DNA from 2 places in the Silvimonas iriomotensis genome. Region 2 is predicted to be linked to the other one. Evidence: predicted binding sites of a transcription regulator. Region 2 holds the regulator's gene; the other holds the start of a gene.

Region 1 (5,744 bases), on a different contig from region 2:
CTGCGATTGCGTCAGGTTGGCGGTTTCCGAGGCGAAGTCGGTATCTTCAATCCGGCTCTTGGCTGCCGACAGGTTGGTCACCGTGGTCGACAGGTTGGAGATGGTCGAAGTGAAGCGGTTTTGCAGAGCACCCAGTTGAGCGCGCTGGCTGTCGATGTACGATTGTGCATCGTCAGCGATACGCAGGGCTTGCGTTGCACCGTCAACGGTCGAGACATCCAGGCTTTGCACGGTCTTCAGCGAAGAAGTCATGGTCGAGCCGGAGGACAGGCCGTAAGAGGCGGTACCCGTGGAGTTCAGACCGGTGAACACACCGCTGGCGAAACCGGCACCACTGGTGGTGATGGAGTACGAGCTGGCGGAGTTCAGTACAACCTGACCACCGAAGGTGAAGCTACCCGAACCTGCAGCCGACTGGATAGCGGAACCCGAAGTGTACTGGGCCGAACCGGTCGAGTTGGTCGTGTCGTAGTTGTACTGGGTCACAGTACCACCGAAGCCGCTGGACACACCGCTGGCCGACGTCATCTGGATGTTGGCACCAGAGTTGTTGGTCAGCTTGATACCGTAAGTCACGGCACCGCTGGAGTCGGTGAAGGTTGCCAGTTGGGCCACAACGCCGGTTTGCGATTGTGCGTTGTTGAACGCAGTCACAGCCTGGTTGTAGTCGGACGCCGTCGGAGCCTGACCCGAAACAGACGAGGTCACGCTGAACGACACCGAAGCGTAGGTGTTGTTGTTCGAAGCAACAGCCAGCGAGTAAGAACCCGAACCGAACGACAGATCAACTTCAGTCGAAGCAGTTGCGGTTACGCCGGTGTTGGCAGCGTTGATCTTGGCGGCCACATCAGAAGCCTGGTCAGTACCGGAAACCGAAACCGACTTGCCGTTGATGGACATGGTACCGCTGGAGGTCACCACAGCGCCGGTCACGGCCACAGTGGCGGTGCCACCGATTGCGCCTTCAGTCGAACCGGTCACTTCGTTGGTGTAAGCCAGTTGGCCAGTACCGTTACCGCCACCCATCTGGAACGTACCGTACTGGGAAGTACGGAAGTTGCCCATGGTTGCAGTGATGGTCTGGTTGGCGTTGGCACCAACTTGATAGGTTGCAGCAGTGAAGCTGCCGTCGAACAGGTTCTGACCGTTAAACTGGGTAGTTTGAGCGGTACGGTCCAGTTCGGACACCAGTTGGTTAACTTGAGCGTTCAGGGCCTGGCGGTCGGACGTGGAGTTCGTCGCGTTGCCGGACTGAACGGCCAGTTGGCGGATGGATTGCATCATGTCGCTCATCTGGCCCAGAGCACCTTCCGCAGTCTGCGACAGCGAAACGCCGTCGTTAGCATTGCGGGATGCCTGATTCATGCCGTTGATTTGCGACGTCATGCGATCGGAGATCGCGAGGCCGGCGGCGTCATCCTTGGCGCTATTGATACGCAGACCGGACGACAGGCGTTCCAGCGACGTATTCAATGCGTCCTGGGACTTGCCCAGGTTTTGCTGAGCCTGCAGCGACGCTACGTTTGTATTGAGAACCAAAGACATTTGGTAGCTCCTCGATAGGGGGTTTTGCGTTCAACGTTCAGACGCATCACCGCGTCCTTGGACTGTTTATCGGAGGGCCTGAAAATAACTTTAGGGAAATTTTGAAAAATTTTTCCGGAAATTTCTGACGCATTCGGAAAGTATAAGAAATTTCTGCTATACCCCTCCTGCCGTTCATCCCCCTTCCCCGCTGGAGCCCGCATTCACAGGCCATTTGCAGATTGGCGGGCAAAAAAAACGGCGAGCCGTGAAGCGCGCCGTTCCTGTCGGATACTGTGATTTGTATCAGCCTGCCGTTAATCGGGAGACCAAGCCTTACGCCATGTCTCCAGATTTTTGCCATTGAGCATCCAGTCGGTTTTCACCGCCAGGCGCAATGCCTCGCCCCGCCGGCGCGTCTCGTCCAGATCAGACAAATGCATGCGGATGCCGTCGATCCAGTCCTTGTGGCGATTGCGCACGCGCGTCACCGGCAAATCCACCTTGTACGGCTCAATATCGGTACAGATCACCGGGAAACCGCAGATGCCGTATTCCAGCAAGCGCAGATTACTCTTGCTCTCGTTGAACTCGTTGAACTCCAGCGGTGCCAGCGCCAGATCAAGCTCCAGGCTGGCCAGCTTGAGCGGGTATTGCGCAATCGGCACGCCTTCATGCAACTCTTTGATATACGGGCGCAGTTTGTCCGGGCACATGCCAAAGAACACCCAGTCGACCTCGCCTGCCAGTTCGCGCACCACGCCTTCCAGCAACTCCAGATCGCCAGTGTGGCTGATCCCGCCGGCCCAGCCCACGCGCGGGCGCGGGTATTCGTTTCGCCGCTCTGGCAGATGGCTCCACCAGGACTCCGGCAGATAGTTGTTCACGACCAGGAAATTGTCGTGCAGGTCGGCGTATTGCTCGGCCAGACGCTGGGTCGAGACCACAAAGCGGTCTACATGCTGCAGCGCCCGTCTTAATTGCTTGAGCACGTCCCTGGGCATGTGATCGCGGTGAGCGCTCTTGAGCGGCAGGTTGGGCAGATAGTCATCCAGCTCATAAATACAATAAGCGCCCGAGAACTTGTGCGCCCGCGCCAGAAAATCAATCTGTTCATCCGTGATTTGCCGCTGGAACACCAGCACATCGGCATCCACCCGCGCCAGATCAACCGGTGCCATTAGCTCGTTGGTCAAACCACCCGCCACCATCTGCGCTGCTTCCAGCGCCAGAAACGGCTGGATCATGCGGTAGTGACCGCAACCCATCTGGTCGGCCGGATGCACCAGCGCGCGCATCGGTGGCTTCCAGGAGATCGGCTCGAACGACACAAGACGGCGCTGCTCCAGTTCAAAACCGTTGCCATGTGCCAGCAGATTGCGGTTGTAGTACGGGTCATGACCAATCTGCCGCATCCACTTGCGGTACATGGCGTCCTGCTCGCCCTGGAAGCGCTTGCGCTTGGCTTCTTGCGCGGTGGCATCGACCTGGGTCTGGCTGACGCTGCCCTCATGCAGCACTGATGCAAACGGTGTCCAGACAATCAGATAGCCCGCTTCCCGCACCTTCAGACACAGATCAACGTCGTTGTACGAGACTTTGAAATCGTGCTCGTCCATGCCGCCCAGATCGCGGTAGATAGACTTGCGGATCACCAGACACGCCGCCGTAACCACCGAGTAGTTCTGCGTTACCTGCAGGCGGTTCATGTAACCGCGCTCGTCCCTGGCCATGCCAATGAATGGGTGGTCGGCCGGCCCGCGCAGACCCAGCACCACGCCCGCGTGCTGAATCTTGCCGTCCGGATACAGCAGACGTGCGCCCACAGCCCCGACTTCCGGGCGCTGCGCATGCGCCATCATTTCATCCAGCCAGTTGTCCTGGACAATGGCTGTATCGTTGTTGAGCATCACCACGTATTCGCCGTGCGCCAGTTCCACGGCGTGGTTGTTGATCGCCGAAAAATTGAACGGATGCGGATAGCGGATCACCCGGATGCGCGGGTTGGCCATTTGCTCCAGCCCGTTGAGGAATGCCACTGCATCCGGCGCGGACGTGTTGTTATCAACAATCAGCAATTCAAAATTGGGGTAACGCGTGCGGCCAAGCACGCTTTCCACACAGCGCGACAACATGCCGAACTGATCCTTGGTCGGCACGATAATGCTCACCAGCGGTGCAGTGCTGTGCTGGTACTGCACGTGCAACGTGCCAGGAATCAACCCTTCAGACAAATTGGCCGGGCACGCCAGGCGGCCCAGGTGATTGCGCACCGCCCGTGCAAACGCCGCCGAGCGCCCGTGATCTTCCAGAGCCCGCCACGGCAGGCGCGCCAGATGGCTGCCGATCTTGGGGATGTGGCCAATGGCTTTTTCGCCAAACTGTTCATACACGCGCAACAGCAGGTCAACCTGTTCCGCCCCGGCTTCAAGCGGACCGGCGGCCAGCACCGCGCACAAGGTGCTGTGCCGTACCAGCAGCAGACCATCGGCATAAGGCATGGCGCGCATCAGGTCCGGGCTGAAATCCGGCTTCATGCGCGGCGAGTCTGGCTTGCCTTGGTCATCAATCCAGTCGTCATCCCAGTAAATGGCCTGCCATTGCGGCTGTTCTGCCGCCTGCAACAGGCCCAGCAGCAAACCGTCCAGCGTCAGCCGGTCACCCGCCTCGACAAAGCCAACCCAGTCCGACGGCACACCGGCGACCTCGGCCATGGCGGCCACGTAGCCGTCAGCGCTTTGCAACCAGGCAATGCCGCTTTGCGGGTCCGGGTCGGTCAGCGGCGACACAATGCTGACCTGCTTGCCTTTGAAATACTGCTGACCCAGCGTGCTGAGCGTCTCAGAAATGGCCGGCAGATTGCCGGTGCGATCAATCAGGTAAAAACGGGCGGTCTGCTGCGGTAGCTGATCAACCCGAGTGTCAATCATGCGGGCTTCGGCCAGCGAAAGATTGCGTGCGTGCAGCCAGGTTTCATACGGGTTGGCGACCACGACGGGTACGCTGGCCGCTTGCTCAGGCACCGCCGGGTCCGGCAGCTTGTCATTCGGGCCGGGCACTCTGCCCAAACTCAGGCCGACAGACTTCAACACCAGCGGCATCAGACGTTCAAACACGTGGGCCAGCGTGCCATCCAGCTGACCCGCCTCTTCTTCAAAATCGTCCAGCTTCAGTGCAATCCGGCGCAGTGCGGCAAAGAATGCGCCGCGCACCCAGTACATGCTGCCGGCCGCAAATTCATAGTTGAATCCTTGCGGATCAACGCCAATGCGTTGTGCCCATTCGTGCATGCCCGGCAGGTTCTCGCGCTTGCGGCCAGACATCTCGAACGCGTTGAGCAGATTGTTGGCCGGCGCCAGCATGCCGATGCCCGGATGCGCGTCAAACCAGGCCATGATCGGGCCGACACCTTGCTCTGGCACCAGACCATTGAGCAGGTTCGCCCGCCACAGATCGCCAAAGCCCGGGGCCAGGTGCAACGATTTTTTGGTGTGGATCTTCAGGACCGCGTCGAACTCTTCCAGCCGTTCGTATTCCAGCAACTTGAAGAGCGGTGCGATATCGCGCCCGCGGTTCTTCACCGGGTAAATCCGGGCCGCCGGGAAACGGGCGTGGACCAGTTCGGTAACCGCCAGCAATTGCTCGTCCGGTGTGGACACCAGCAGCGTGAACGGTTGATCAATGCGATTCAGCGCCAGCTCGATTTCCGGCCAGACTTCCAGATAATAAAGATGGCAGACCACAGCCAGCCGGCGCGGTGCCACAGCGACCGGCGCGTTTTGTGCTGCCGGTTGCGCTACAGGCTGCGCTGCACTTTGCGCCACCGCCGGCTGCGCTTGCGCCGGCGCAATCCGGTTCTGGTACCAGTCCTTCACAAAAATGGACGGTTCGCCCTGCGCGCGCGTGGTATCGCCCAGTGCCTGATAGATGCGCTGGCGCAGGCCATCAAGCCCCGCGACGGCCGGGTCGGCATCCACCGCTTGCAGCATCAGCGAATACGCTTTGCCGGTACACATGAACGGGCCGCCAAAGTGGCGCTCATCCACCCCCAGCAAATGGTGCGAGAGCTCCAGCAAGGCTTTGGCGCGTTTGGCCCGCCCGACCGGGGTGTTTTTTTCCGCGGGCGTACCGACGTCAAAGATTTTTTCCAGCGGCCATTGTTCGATCGCCGCCAGGATCGTGGCCGTGGTTTCATACATGGCGCTCAGGCGCACGCGATC
Region 2 (5,744 bases):
TGGTATGCACCCAATATCACCTCCGACCCGGTCAGCGGCGTCGGCGGCTGGACTCAGGATGAACTGGTGCAATACCTTAAAACCGGCCATGTTCCGGGCAAGGCGGCCGCCGCCGGGCCGATGGCAGAAGCGGTCTCGGACAGCCTGAGCCACCTGACCGATGCCGACCTGCAAGCCATGGCCACCTACCTCAAGACCATTGCCCCCATCCGCAATACCGCGGACACCAGGCCCGCGTATGCCTGGGGCGAACCGGCCCATGACGACGCCACCTTGCGGGGCACTGCAGGCGTGACGCAAAACAGCCATGCCACCAGCGCGGCCGAACTCTTCAGCGCCAACTGCGCCAGTTGCCATCAACCCAGCGGCATGGGCACCACGGATACCGCCTATCCCTCGCTGACCAACAATACGGCGCTGGGCCATGCCAACCCAAGCAACCTGATCGCCGTGATCCTCAACGGCGTGAATCGGCCCTTGCCGGACGGACGCCACGCCTTCATGCCCGGCTTTGGCCCGGACAGCATGGTCAACCCGCTGTCTGATGCCGACATCGCCGCGCTGGCCAATTACACGCTCAAGCAGTTCGGTAACCAGAACGTGCAGGTGACGGCGGAGGACGTCGCCACCTCGCGAAAAGGCGGTGAAGCGCCGCTGCTGGCCAAGGTGCCGCGTGTTCTGCCGATTGTGCTGGTGGTCTTTGCCCTGCTGCTGATTCTGGGTAGCTGGCGCAGCGTGCGGCAGCGCAAATTACGCCATGTGGTGCGGCCCTCGCCAACGCCCAAAACGCCTTGAGGCTGCGCGGTATGCAGGCAAAATGTGGCATACTGGCCATCTACCCTTTTGCCCTGCAAACCCGCGCCAGGCGGCGCATCAGTGATTTTTGGACCGAATGACATCCACCCAGTTTTCTGCCCTTTTCGTGTTTGCCCTGGCCGCCAGCGTGCTGCTGCAACTGTGGCTGGCCGCGCGCCAGATCAATCATGTCCGCCGGCACCGCAACGCCGTGCCAGACGCGTTTGCCGGCAGCATTGTGCTGACCTCGCACCAGCGCGCTGCAGATTACACCGTTGAAAAAACCCGTTTCGGCATGGTGCATACCGTGTTCGAAGCCATGGTGCTGGCGGCGTTCACCCTGGGCGGTGGCATTGAATGGTTAACCCAGGCGGCACAGCACTGGTTTGGTCAGGGCATTGCCGCGGGCGTGGCCATGATCGCCTTCGTCGCGATTGTCCAGACCGTGCTGAGCCTGCCGTTCTCCTGGCACAGCACCTTTGGCATTGAGGCCAAGTACGGTTTCAACCAGAGCACGCCGGGCATTTTCTGGGGCGATCTGCTTAAAACCGCCGGCATTGCGGCCGTGCTGGGTTTGCCGCTGGTGACCTTTGTCCTGTGGCTGATGCAGCAAATGGGCGCGCACTGGTGGCTGTGGGTGTGGATCACCTGGATGGCGTTCAGCCTGTTTGTGATGTGGGTGTTCCCGACCTGGATCGCGCCCTTGTTCAACAAATTTGAACCGCTGCCCGATGAAAGCCTGCGCCTGCGCATCGAAGCGCTGCTCACCCGCTGCGGCTTTGTAGCCAGTGGCATTTTCATGATGGATGGCTCCAAACGTTCCAGCCATGGCAACGCGTATTTCACCGGTCTGGGCAAATCCAAGCGCATCGTGTTTTTTGACACGCTGCTCAAACAACTGGATGGCGACGAGATCGAAGCCGTACTGGCACACGAACTGGGCCATTTCAAACGCCGCCACATCATCAAACGCATCGGCTTTACCTTTGTGTTGATGCTGGGCTTGTTGTGGTTGCTGGGCCAGTTGATGCAGGTGTCGTGGTTCTATCAGGGCCTGGGCGTACAGACCCAGACCACGGCCACAGCGCTGATGCTGTTCTTCATGGTGTTGCCGGTGTTCACCTTCCTGTTTGCGCCGCTGGGTTCGTGGCTGTCGCGCAAGCACGAGTTTGAAGCGGATGCCTACGCCGCCGAACAAGCCTCGGCCAGCGATCTGATCAACGCCCTGGTCAAGCTGTACCGCGATAACGCTTCGACCCTGACGCCAGACCCGCTGCATAGCGTGTACTACGACAGCCACCCGCCGGCCAGCCTGCGTGTTGCCGCGCTCAAACGGCTGGCGTGATGCGCATGACTGACAGCGCCCGCATTGTCGCCAGCCATGGCCGTGTCTACATCGTCGAAACCGCAGACGGCCAGCGCCTGTCTGCCAGCGCCCGCGGCAAGAAGTCTGATTTTGCCTGCGGCGATCTGGTGGATATCCAGATTCTGAATGCTGAACAAGCCGTCATTGAAAAAGTGCAGCCGCGCCAATCGTTGCTGTACCGCTCTGACCAGTGGCGCTCCAAGCTGATTGCCGCCAACGTCACACAGATTGTGATCGTGGTCGCGCCAGTGCCCAGTTATCTGGATGAGCTGATCGGCCGCACCCTGATTGCGGCAGAGTCGCAAGACATCAAGCCGTTGATCTTGCTGAACAAGTGCGACTTGCCTGAAGCGGCCGCCGCGCGTGAGGCACTCACCTATTACGAAAAACTGGGCTACCCGCTGCTGGCCCTGTCTGCCCGGGAAGACGTCAGCCCGCTGCGTGAGCGGCTGCAGGGCCATATCTCGGTGCTGGTCGGCCAGTCCGGCATGGGTAAATCAACGCTGCTGAATGCGCTGATCCCCGAAGCCGGCGCACGCGTGAACGATATCTCCACCGCGCTCGATAGCGGCAAGCACACCACCACGCACGCCACGCTGTATCACCTTGATGAACACGCTGATCTGATTGACTCCCCCGGGGTGCAGTCGTTTGGTCTGGCGCATATCAAGGAAGAAGCCCTGCCCGGCCTGATGCCGGACCTGAGCCCGTTTGTGGGGCAGTGCCGTTTCCATAATTGCCGCCATCGCCAGGAGCCGGACTGCGCCATGCGCCAGGCCGTTGCCGACGGCGCCATTGCCCCAAGCCGGCTGGCCTTGCTGCAGCGCCTGCAAGATGAGCTGGCTCAAGGTAACGCCTGGTAAAACGCCCAAACGCTGACAAGCGGGTTGCCGAGCACGCGTGATTGATATGACAATCAAGTAGCAACAGCGCCCCGAAGGGCGGCCCGACCATGTATCAGGCGTCGCAGGCCGCACCTGATTTGTTATATTGATATTGCCGTAATCCGCAGCCTTGCCAATGCCCGCACAACGCGCTTTGCACCTTTACAAACAAACCCAGAACGCCGGAGACGACGATCGGGTTACCAGGCATGCGCCACTGGTCAAGCGTATCGCTTACCACATGGTGTCGCGCCTGCCGGCCAGTGTGGACGTTGAAGACCTGATCCAGGTGGGCCTGATGGGCTTGATGGAGGCCGCACGCAATTTTGATCCCTCCACCGGCGTGCAGTTTGAGACCTTTGCCTCGCAACGGATTCGTGGTGCCATGCTGGACGAGTTGCGCAATGCCGACTGGGCATCGCGCCAGACCCGCCGCAACATGCGCGAAATCGAAAACGCGCTGTCCACGCTGGAACACCAGTTGGGGCGCGCGCCGTCAGAAAGCGAAATCGCCCGTTCCATGGGGCTGCCGCTGGACGAATACCAGCGCATGCTGGCCGATGCCCGTGGCCATCAACTGGTGTACTACGAAGATTTTGAAGACGAAGACGAGCACAACAACTATCTGGATCAGGTTGCCGCAGACCACACCGCCAACCCGTTCAACCAGATTGCCGATGCCGGCTTCAGAAGCATGTTGATCGAGGGCATCAACAAATTGCCCGAACGCGAACAGTTGGTCATGGCGCTGTACTACGATGAAGAGCTGAACCTGAAAGAGATCGGCGCCGTACTGGGCGTCACTGAATCACGCGTATCGCAATTGCACAGCCAGGCCATCGGCCGGTTGCGGGCGCAGCTGAAAGACTGGCTGCATCGCTGAACGGGCCAGCAATACCTTGCAAATAATTGCTTGAAGAATTAAAGAAAACGCGGCTGCCGCCGAAATAACCTGAACAACAATGACCCTCCCGGCGCATGGATAAAATCAGTGTCATCGGCCTCTTGCTGGGCCTCATCGCCATTACCCTTGGCCAGTGGCTGGAAGGCGGCCACATCGGCTCCTTGCTGCAATTCACCGCTTTTCTGATCGTGATCGGCGGTACCGCCGGCGCTGTCATGCTGCAAAGCCGGGTGGTGGATTTTGTCGCCGGCATGCGCATGGTCAAATGGGTGTTTGTGCCGCCCGCTCACGACTTCCGCCGCATTCTCAATACGCTGACCACCTGGAGCCAGCAAGCCCGCCGCGCCGGCCTGCTGGGGCTGGAGCAGTTCGCCATGAGCGAGAAAGACCCCTTCGTCAAACGGGGCCTGCAAATGCTGGTGGATGGCGCTGAGCCCGAAACCATCCGCCACGCCATGGAACTGGATATCGACGCCTGGGAATTGCACGCGCGCGCAGCGGCCAAAATCTGGGAGGCCGCTGGCGGTTATGCGCCCACCATCGGCATTCTGGGCGCCGTGTTGGGGTTGATCCACGTCATGGAAAACCTCTCTGACCCTTCGCGCCTGGGGGCCGGTATCGCGGTGGCGTTTGTGGCCACTATTTACGGTGTCGGCTCTGCCAACCTGATCTTTCTGCCGATCGCCAACAAGCTCAAGTTTCATATCGGCACCGAAGTACGCCGCCGTGAAATGCTGACCGAGGGCCTGATCACCATTGCCAACGGTGAAAACCCGCGCATGATGGAAAGCAAGCTGGCGGCCTACCTGTAACAACAGGGCCGCCACGCGGCAGGTGTCTTAACCGTGCGACACCCGCCTGCCACCTGACCGGTGGCCCGGCACAATATCGACGATTTGCGGCCGGCGACGCCTGCCACAGCCCGCTTGTCGTTATAATCCCCAAGTCCAAACATTCCGGCCCCAGCTCCTGGTCACATGGCTTTCTTTCGCAAGAAAAATGTCTCTAACGCCTCGTCGCGCTCTGCCTTGCCTCCGCAACTGGCCAACGTCCTGCGCGAATCCTGGTGGTTGCTGCTGGTGGCGGCAGTACTTTATCTGGTGCTGGCACTGGCCACCTGGCATGCGGCAGACCCAGGCTGGTCGCACAGCGCCACCCGCGCCGATGTCCACAACCGTGGCGGCCTGTTTGGCGCATATCTGTCTGACATCCTGCTCTCGGTCTTCGGTTTTTCTGCCTGGTGGTGGGTGGCATTTTTGTTTGCGGCCATCTGGTGGGGCTATCGCCGGCTGGACCGGGTGAGCGAATCCTCCCGCCCGGTGGTGTTTCTGGCCTGTGTGGGTTTCCTTGCCATCCTGTTATCCAGCTGCAGCATGGAAGCGCTGCGGCTGCACTCCATTCACTTCAATCTGCCCCTCTCCCCCGGCGGCGTGCTGGGCCTGGCGCTGGGCGGCTGGCTGTATCACGTGCTGGGTTTTACCGGTGCCACCGTCGCGCTCGCCGCACTGTGGGCCGTGGGCGTATCGCTGTTTACCGGCTTGTCCTGGCTGGACCTGATGGAACGCATCGGGGCGATTGTGGAATGGGTCGTCCTCAAGGTCATCGATACCTGGCAGGCCGCGCAAGACCGCCGCATTGGCCGGCAAGCCTCTGTTGCGCGTGAAGAACGCGTCAGCGTAGAGAAGAAAAAGAAAGACGAAGCGCCGCCGCTGGTGATTTCTGAACCCGTCATGGAAATCCCGGTCGCCAAGGCCGTAGCAAAGGCTGAGGAAAAGAAAGCCGCGCAAGAACAGAA

What was found. Region 2 encodes FliA, which starts transcription of late flagellar genes. Its sites were predicted from a motif close to GCTAAAGNTNNNNNNNNNNCNGCCGATAAT; they were not measured.
Region 1: a site for FliA is predicted at 1,611-1,640, ahead of IEX57_RS21325 (flagellin N-terminal helical domain-containing protein). Genes of this name have one in related genera too.

Annotation. Positions count from the first base shown of each region.
Region 1 is NZ_BMLX01000001.1:656,235-661,978, reverse strand. Features, by position in the region: gene IEX57_RS21325 (flagellin N-terminal helical domain-containing protein) at 1-1,545, opposite strand, end outside; gene IEX57_RS02955 (glycosyltransferase) at 1,842-5,744, opposite strand, start outside.
Region 2 is NZ_BMLX01000002.1:485,123-490,866, forward strand. Features, by position in the region: gene IEX57_RS08770 (c-type cytochrome) at 1-795, shown strand, start outside; gene IEX57_RS08775 (M48 family metallopeptidase) at 893-2,140, shown strand; gene rsgA (ribosome small subunit-dependent GTPase A) at 2,146-3,024, shown strand; gene IEX57_RS08785 (RNA polymerase sigma factor FliA) at 3,182-3,928, shown strand; gene IEX57_RS08790 (flagellar motor protein) at 4,024-4,761, shown strand; gene IEX57_RS08795 (DNA translocase FtsK) at 4,927-5,744, shown strand, end outside.